DNA from 2 places in the Paenibacillus sp. G2S3 genome. Region 2 is predicted to be linked to the other one. Evidence: riboswitches for the same ligand, from Rfam matches in the RefSeq annotation. Region 2 holds a riboswitch; the other holds the start of a gene.

Region 1 (4,432 bases), 2.3 Mb from region 2:
CAGCTTCATCCTGATAAACATAATCCTCTAACACAAGCCATCCCTCTCGAAAAGCTGCTGCGGTCTCCTTCGGCAATTGATGGTAGCCTAGAAATATCATATCACTTCGCACATATAACTGCCCAATCTCCCCCGTAGGGACTTCACGGAACTCTTCATCACGAATGGAAATTTGCACTCCGGGATAGGGCTTGCCTACAGAGTTCGGATTATGCTCTTCCAGAACATCCAAATAACTAATATAACTCGCTTCTGAGGAACCATAGGATTCATAGAGACGCGTTCCAGCGAACACTTCTATGCCCTTTTTTTTGGACAACTCCGACCACTTTGCACCTGAGCTAATAATCGCATCAATCTGCGTCTGCCCAGGAAGAGCCTGCTGCATCATGGATTCAAGCATTGTCGGTACAACAAACAACACCACACCCGGAATCTGCTTGCACAGCTCTAACACCTGTGTGGCGCTAAATTTTTGCGTAATATGAAAGTTTGCTCCACCATACAGACTCTGCATTACAGCAAACAAGGACAGCGAATGCACAAACGGACCCGGTGCTAAAACATCCTTCATAGAGTCCAATTCAAAGGCAGCACTCGATACCTCAAAGCTCTTTAACCACGATAAATGGGTACGCATATATCCTTTGGGTAGCCCAGTTGTGCCTGAAGTAAACCCGATAAATAATAACTCGTTCGTCTCATCCAATTCAGCTTCTGGCTTCAGCGCATCCAGCCACTGATCATAGGAATCTGTTCGATCTTTTGAGAAAGTTAGTGTTGGGATCGCTTGATCCTTGAAGACCAAATTCTTTGCAGCTTCCGGCTCGGCAAAAATCATTGCCGGCTGGCACTGCTCTATAATAACCTGCAGTTCATTTGCACTCCACTTGGGATCTAAAGGAATGGGAACACAGCCCGCATAAATAGCCCCCAAGAAAACCTCGACAAACTCAATGCGATTCGTTGATAAAATGGCGATTTTGTCATGTTTCAGACCCTTTTGCTGTAGACCATTCGCGATTCTCCGCATCGCTTGTACTAAGGTTGAATAGGTATGACTGACATAGTCATGAGTTAAGGCAATGCTGTCGGGCTGCTGTGCTGCATGACGCAATATAGGAACTACTAGATTCATCCTTCATCACACCTGTTCTTAATTTCTGTGACTACCGATTATGTACACTCTCTTCGATCAGACTGATAGCTTATTTTAGCTTTATATTAATTTTATGTACACTTTTTTATGGAACGATTAGCCCTCTTACGACTGGAAAAATAAAACAGCGCGCATCGATTATGATCGGTACGCGCTGGCTGTATTGTTGTTTAATCCTTTTTATGAGCAGATGATGGTGTTCCATCTTCAGCAAAAGTAAAAGTTCGGGCGATATATAAGATAGGTGTGCTTAATGCGGTTAGTAAGAATTTCGCTAGATACGTTGTAAGCAAAATTTCAAACCACACACTCCAGTTATACAACCCAGCAAATGCAATGGTACAGAAGATTAGTGTATCCACAAAAGAACTAATCATCGTACTGCCGTTGGAACGAATCCACAACTGACTTGAAGTGCTGTAATATTTGCGAATCCAGGAGTACAACCGAACATCTAGGAACTGACTAATGAAGTAAGCAGTAAGACTCCCCAAAGCTAGCCGAGGCATCAGCCCAAAGATCGTCTCCAAAGAAGACTGAGCGATATCTGTCTCTTGCGGCTTAAAGACTAGTACCATCTGCATAATGACCGTCGTCATAAGCAGGGTGAAGAAACCAAACCAGACTGCTTTACGTGCTTCCGCTCTGCCATACTTCTCATTAAGCAAATCGCTGGTCATATACAAAGTGACATACATCGTATTTCCGAGTGTCATCACGATATCAAATGGCATAGCAATCGTCTTAGCTACCTGAATGTTAGCAATTACAGTAGCGATACCTACCCAGGCATACATTCCACTTTTGCCGAACAGGCGGTAACAGAGTAGAAAAAAAGCGAAATTAACAACAACAAATAAAACTCCCCACAACAAATTAAACATATTACTTTAACTCCTCCTAGTTTTGTTTACGCGGGATGGTTACGAACCGCGGATTACATTAAGTTTGGAACAAAACATTAATACTCTATCACACTGTCGCCAAACAATCTATAAAAATAAATCATTTATGGAATGGGTATTTATACCCATTTTTATTAACTAAAAATAAAAGTGTCGGTAATAATTCATCTTTTTCAGAAAAATATGCTCTATAAACTAAAACTTTCACTATTCATCCAGAGGTTAATTATATAGAATAGTATCAAACACTTCATTCCCGATCCATTTAGTTGATATATTACATAACTATGGAATATATTGCAGGTTGCCAGTCACTAGCAGTCGGTAGGGATATAAAGAAATGGGGCTTCGCTGCCCATAAAAAGGGGGAGAACAATATGTTTCGTTTCAAGCAGTCGATCAGTCGCAGATTTACGCGTTTATTATTTGTAGTTTTATTACTCACGTCGCTTTTGTTAAGTACCAGCTTCTACTTTATATCCACCAGTATTTTCAACAGCTATGTCATGCCACAAATCAATCAAATTCTAACTGCAGCTGCTCAGGACGTATATAAGAATATAAATACAATGCACGCTCAGCAAGCACTAAAGAAGAACGAACAAGCAGCCACCAATCTTGAATTCTATTTTCAGGATAAGAGAAAGCAGCATGGGGTTGAGACTATTTTTCTACTCAATCTAAAAGGCAAGGAAGCTGAAGTTCTGTCCGTAGATCATGATGCAAAATTAAAGCCGGAGGAAATCGTTAAGGTATCCTCTGCAATGCAGCAAGCACTTAAAGGAAAGAGTGGACTAAGCGATACATACAAGGACTCGCATGGTGTACATAAGTCAGCTTATATCGGTATTCCCGGAAGTACGATGGTTATCGGAATCAGCAGTGATGTAAGCTTTATTCAAGAAAAAACAGACAGTATTCTGTGGACCAGTGCCGGGATCACTCTGCTAACGCTGATCATAGGCTCAACTGGTGCCTGGTTTATGAGTATGCGGATTACTCGTCCTATCTCAAAGCTTGCAGCTTACAGTGCCCGTCTCGCAGAGGGAGATTTCACAGAGGAATTAACGGTTAAAGGCAGTGATGAGGTAGCTCAGCTATCCAGAAGCTTCCAAGCGATGACCCTGCGCCTAAAAGAAATGATCGGACATGTACTCGTCACCTCAAATACTGTGGTCACCGATTCCAATTCTTTAAGAGAACGTGTTGAGGTCCTAAATGAAATGGCAGACCACTCTAGTACATCTGTTGTAGAAATTGGCAAAGGTAGTACGACCATCGCAAGCAGCGCTCTGGATAATTCAAAAGCTATGGAAGAAATCAATTTCGGCATTCAGCATATTGCTTCAGCAGCCACCGAAGTCACTGAGCAGATCAGTGAAGCTTCCGCTGAAGCGAGTGGCGGTAATGAGATTGCTCAAAGCGCTGTTCTGCAAATGCGCCAGGTTGAACGTGCCTCCCTGCAGTCGCTGGAGCAATTACAAATTATGAATGAACGTTCAGTAATGATCGGAGAAGTCGTTCACAGTATTACTGAAATTACGAAGCAAATCCAAATGCTGTCGCTCAATGCTTCGATCGAAGCAGCACGTGCAGGAGAACATGGACGCGGCTTTGCCGTTGTTGCCGGAGAAGTACGCAAGCTTTCCGAACAATCCCGTAATGCGAATGAGCAGATCCGTGATTTCCTACTCGGACTTCAGGAAGATATGAATCGCTCCGTTACTGAGATGAACCATGTGAATTCTGAGGTAGCCTCCGGGGTAGGCAAGGTGGCAGAAGCGGGCGATGCCTTCAATCACCTTCTGATCCTGATTCAGAGCATCAATCAGAATATTCAATCTGTATCTGCGGCTACGCAGCAAATCTCAGCAAGTACGGAAGAAGTTAGTGCTTCCGTCGAGGAAACCGCACAAATCACTTCAAGGTCGCAAGAAAGTGCGGACACACTATCCGAGAACTCGGAGCGCCAACGTATAGAGCTTGAAGGACATGCAGTAACCGTGCAACATCTATATGAGCAGGCTAAAAAGCTTCAGGAAGCTGTGCAACAATTTAAGATCTAAAGCTTAAGCTTAAATAAAAACAGCCCGTTCACACGAAAGTGTTGAACGGGTTGTTTTGTTTAGGCACTGTATTGTGCCTATGTATGGTCGTTCCATTGACATAACTCTGGTGGAGTCTGCGCTTTGGTGATGGTTTGCGCGGTTCTTTCGCTTAGGGTTCTCGATTTGGGGCTCTTTTGTGCAGTTCTATTGCTTCGGGGCTCGCTTGCGCGATTCTCTTGCTTAGAGTTCCCGCTTCGGGGCTGGCTTCGGACTCAGATGCCGCTATTACCTGAAGAATTGCCATTTTGGAGCTTTTTCGG
Region 2 (4,432 bases):
GGTGTGCCGCTGTGTCTTCCTTACGAGCTTGCAGCCTACAAAGCCGTGTAATTATAATTGAAATCATACAACGAACAGGCTCCCGTCATTGACAAGGGAGCCTGTTCGTTGTTACAGTTGTGGTTGCCTACAATTCCATGATACTACTACTAAAAATAGATCAAGGACCATCATTTATACATGGTTAAAGGAGCATGAAACATGAATATTGACAAAATTCAAGATGACCTGCAACAATTAATGACTGCAGGTATAGTGAAGAGTCATGAGAACTTAAAAGATCACGTGTACACTAAAATGGGCGGTAAAGCTGATATTTTGGCAGCCCCAGCTACTTATGATGAAATTCAAAAGATCGTTACATATGCGGAACAGAATGGGATCACCCTTACGGTACTTGGGAACGGGTCAAACGTGATTATCCGTGATGGCGGTGTGCGTGGGATCGTTCTGCAAACGGCAGGACTAACCGAAATGGGGATTCGTGACAATCTCTTATATGCGGAGTGCGGCGCCAAGATTATAGATGTATCCCGATATGCACTGGAAATGGAACTTACGGGTCTTGAGTTCGCCTGTGGCATTCCAGGAACGGTTGGTGGAGCGTTATACATGAACGCAGGTGCTTATGGCGGAGAAGTGAAAGATGTATTGCACAGTGCGCTGGCTATAACTAAGAGCGGGCAATTGGTGACTCTGCAAGGGGATGAGCTGCAATGGGGTTATAGAAAAAGCGTGTTCGCAAGCGGTGAATACATCGTGCTTGAGGCCAAATTTGCTATGACTTCTGGTGATGCATCAGACATCAAGGCGAAAATGGATGAACTTACTTACCTGCGTGAATCCAAGCAACCGCTTGAGTATCCCTCCTGTGGGAGTGTCTTTAAACGTCCTCCAGGTCGGTTTGCAGGTCAGTTAATTCAAGAGAGTGGCTTACAGGGAACAAGAATCGGTGGTGCTGAGGTATCCAAGAAGCATGCAGGATTTATTGTGAATGCTGATAATGCAACTGCCAGCGATTACATTGGGCTAATTCACCATGTAAGAGCGACTGTAAAGGATAAATTCGGAGTAGAGCTGGAAACTGAAGTGGAGATTATTGGGGAAGAGTAACCTATAAATAGAAAGAGCCCGCAGCCTACTGTGGGCTCTTTTACTGTCATCACCTATTGTTTAATCTACTGAGAGGGTGTATTTAGCTCTATCTGTAGTGATTTCCGCTTTGCGATCACCTATGTCCTCAATTCGTAGCCCGTCAATAGCTAAGTCATAGGTAGAGTGTGGCAGTGATACTAACTCACCATCGGCGTTTAAAGTGCTGCCAAATCCTTTTAATATTAAGGCACTCCCTAGATAGTCATCGATAACATCGTCCGCACTCCGAAACTCAACGGCCTCTAGATTAAAATGAATTTTATCCAGATCTCGAAGCTCTTTCTTTTCAATAACAATAGTTTCATTCACATGACTGTTAATCCAGTCCATAAGTTTCTGTATGCTGCTTTGTTCCATAAGATGATCCCACCCTTACCTCGAAGATTATTATGTTTAAGTTACCCTTTTCTTAGGATTTGAATCCATATTTTTTCCACATCTCATCGTTTAAGAACACAGGAAGGTGAGGTCTTTGGATTTCTAGGTCCTAATGGTGGTGGGAAGACAACAACGATGCGCATGATGACGGGTCTTCTTCAGTCTACAAGCGGAGAAATTTTAATTAATGGCATGAATATTTCACGTCATAAAAAGAAACTACGCCCAAATTGGTGTAGTTTTCGAGCTTCCCAATCTGTATATGCGGAGTTAGACAAGGAAAAAGCTGAGGTTTAAAAGTAAGTTCCTCCAAAAATGGTTCAGCCATCAGCTCCGCTTTTATGGTTGTTTTTTCTTAGTAGCTACTTTATACGCCGCTCTTCCAGAGTGGACTTATCCGATCTTTGCTATTCTGCCAAGTATTGAAATCGCCCAGAATTTGAACAGCATTCTTAATGGAGAAGGTTTTTTACTCGTAGAAAGTCTTCTTTTACTCTTATGGATTGCGGTGCTATCGGTCTGGATTTGGAAGACGGACAGAGTAGAACTTGTCAGAAGCAGGTCGCCCATGGTATAGTTCAAGACGCAATATGCTTTAAGGAGAAGTCTGCACGGATTGTGCAGGAGAGGTTCGCGAACTCCCTCTATAAAAAACTAAGAGTATATTAATTCGTATAAGCGGATGCTGTCCTAACCTGGACGCTGCTTCCGTTTCTTCTTAGTGGAGCCAAGTTTTCGAAATCTCGTTCTTCTTTCCATTACCGGCCAAGGCCGAAGGAAAAGAGAGGGGTTTTTTGTCGTGTCAGAAGGAAGATTGAAAGAGGAAATGCAAGAAGTTACATTGCTAGGTAATCAGGGAACGCAGTACAAGTTTGGTTATGATCCAGACATTTTAGAGGTATTTGATAACAAGCATCCAGGGCGTGATTATTTTGTTAAATTTAACTGTCCTGAGTTCACGAGCTTATGTCCTGTAACAGGCCAGCCGGATTTCGCCACACTGTATATTTCGTATATACCTGAGCAGAAAATGGTGGAATCCAAATCATTAAAGCTGTATCTGTTTAGCTTCCGTAACCATGGTGACTTTCATGAGGACTGTGTCAACATTATAATGAATGATCTGATCTCACTGATGGACCCACGTTACATTGAGGTGTGGGGCAAGTTCACTCCGCGTGGAGGCATATCTATTGATCCTTATTGCAACTATGGAAGACCGGGTACGAAGTATGAGGCGATGGCGGAACACCGCTTAATCAATCACGACCTCTATCCGGAAAAAGTGGACAACCGCTAATCCCAACAAGTTGATAAGGAGAGATTAAGATGAATAAAAAAGCACTCGTCGTATTCAGCGGTGGACAAGATAGCACCACTTGCCTGGTATGGGCTTTGAAGCAATTTGAAGAAGTACAGGTAGTTACCTTCAATTATAATCAGCGTCATGCAGCAGAAATTGAAGTTGCAACAGAAATAGCAGCTAAGTTTAATGTGAAACAGCATATCCTTGATCTGGGGCTGCTGAATCAGCTGGCACCAAATGCATTAACCCGACAGGATATTGATATTGTAGCTGGCGAAGGTGATGAGCTTCCTAGTACATTTGTGGATGGACGGAATTTGTTGTTTTTATCTTTTGCCGCAATATTAGCTAAGCAGTTGGGTTACTCCCATATCGTCACTGGTGTCTGCCAAACGGACTTTAGTGGATATCCGGACTGCCGTGATGTTTTTGTGAAATCATTGAATGTTACGCTGAATTTGTCTATGGACTATGAGTTTGCGGTACACACTCCACTGATGTGGCTGGATAAAAAAGAAACGTGGAAGATGGCTGATGAATTGGGTTATTTTGATTACGTTCGCGAGCACACATTGACCTGTTATAACGGCGTGATTGGTAGTGGCTGTGGAACTTGTCCAGCTTGTCTATTACGTCAACGTGGTCTTGAGCAATATGAGGCGGAGAGAACGGAGGCCGGTTCTTAATGCTTAACGAGGTTTCAGTCTGCAAAATATTTACGTTCGATGCGGCCCATCAATTAATTGGTCACAAAGGGAAATGTAGCAACCTGCATGGACATACTTATAAGCTCGAAGTAGTGCTTAAGGGCAAACCAGAGGCTACGGAAGGCCACTCAGACGAAGGGTTTGTTATTGACTTTAGCGATATCAAGACGACAGTGCAACAAAGCCTTGTAGACCGTCTAGATCATGCTTTTCTCGCTATGGGAAATGAGCCAGTGTTAGAGACGTTAACGAATACGGGTTCCAAAGTAGCCTTGCTGTCTTTCCGCACCACAGTTGAGAATATGTCTTCATATATTGCCTACAAGCTTAAGCAAGCGGGGCTGCCGCTGTACGCTGTAAAGCTGTGGGAGACACCAACCTCCTGGGCAGAGGTGCTGGCAGAGGATATCCCTGAGGATGGGCCATCTTACCGCTTGTATGGAGGCTGTGATTGTGAGTAAGATTCCTGTAATTGAAATGTTCGGTCCGACCATTCAAGGTGAAGGTGCGGTAATTGGTGTGAAGACGATGTTTGTCCGCACCTATGGCTGTGATTATCGCTGTGGCTGGTGTGACTCCGCTTTTACTTGGGATGGTACTGCTAAGGATAAGGTTCGAATGCTGGAAGCGGATGAAATTATGAATGAACTTTTAGCTATAGCTGGAGATAATTTCGATTGTGTTACGATTTCAGGTGGAAATCCTGCTTTGATTGGTGAAGGGATGGGCACTTTTATTAACCTGCTTCATGAACGAGGGATACAAGCGGCTATAGAAACTCAGGGCAGTAAATGGCAGGAATGGTTCAATGACGTGGATGTGCTGACAATCAGTCCGAAGCCACCAAGCTCAGGGATGACGACGAATTGGGAAATGCTAGATAACA

The links. A riboswitch is a leader RNA that binds a small molecule or an ion and turns the genes downstream of it on or off. The one in region 2 is predicted to bind preQ1.
Region 1: linked by a shared signal. The riboswitch ahead of QNH28_RS06240 (queuosine precursor transporter) and the one ahead of queF (preQ(1) synthase) in region 2 are both predicted to bind preQ1.

The regions. Positions count from the first base shown of each region.
Region 1 is NZ_CP126095.1:1,402,128-1,406,559, reverse strand. Features, by position in the region: gene QNH28_RS06245 (AMP-binding protein) at 1-1,138, opposite strand, end outside; gene QNH28_RS06240 (queuosine precursor transporter) at 1,330-2,043, opposite strand; PreQ1 riboswitch class I at 2,054-2,099, opposite strand; gene QNH28_RS06235 (methyl-accepting chemotaxis protein) at 2,442-4,130, shown strand.
Region 2 is NZ_CP126095.1:3,654,041-3,658,472, reverse strand. Features, by position in the region: gene QNH28_RS15900 (ABC transporter ATP-binding protein) at 1-51, shown strand, start outside; gene murB (UDP-N-acetylmuramate dehydrogenase) at 202-1,113, shown strand; gene ymzB (protein YmzB) at 1,174-1,512, opposite strand; gene QNH28_RS15885 (ATP-binding cassette domain-containing protein) at 1,576-1,830, shown strand; PreQ1 riboswitch class I at 2,154-2,197, shown strand; gene queF (preQ(1) synthase) at 2,360-2,833, shown strand; gene queC (7-cyano-7-deazaguanine synthase QueC) at 2,863-3,525, shown strand; gene QNH28_RS15870 (6-pyruvoyl trahydropterin synthase family protein) at 3,525-4,007, shown strand; gene queE (7-carboxy-7-deazaguanine synthase QueE) at 3,964-4,432, shown strand, end outside.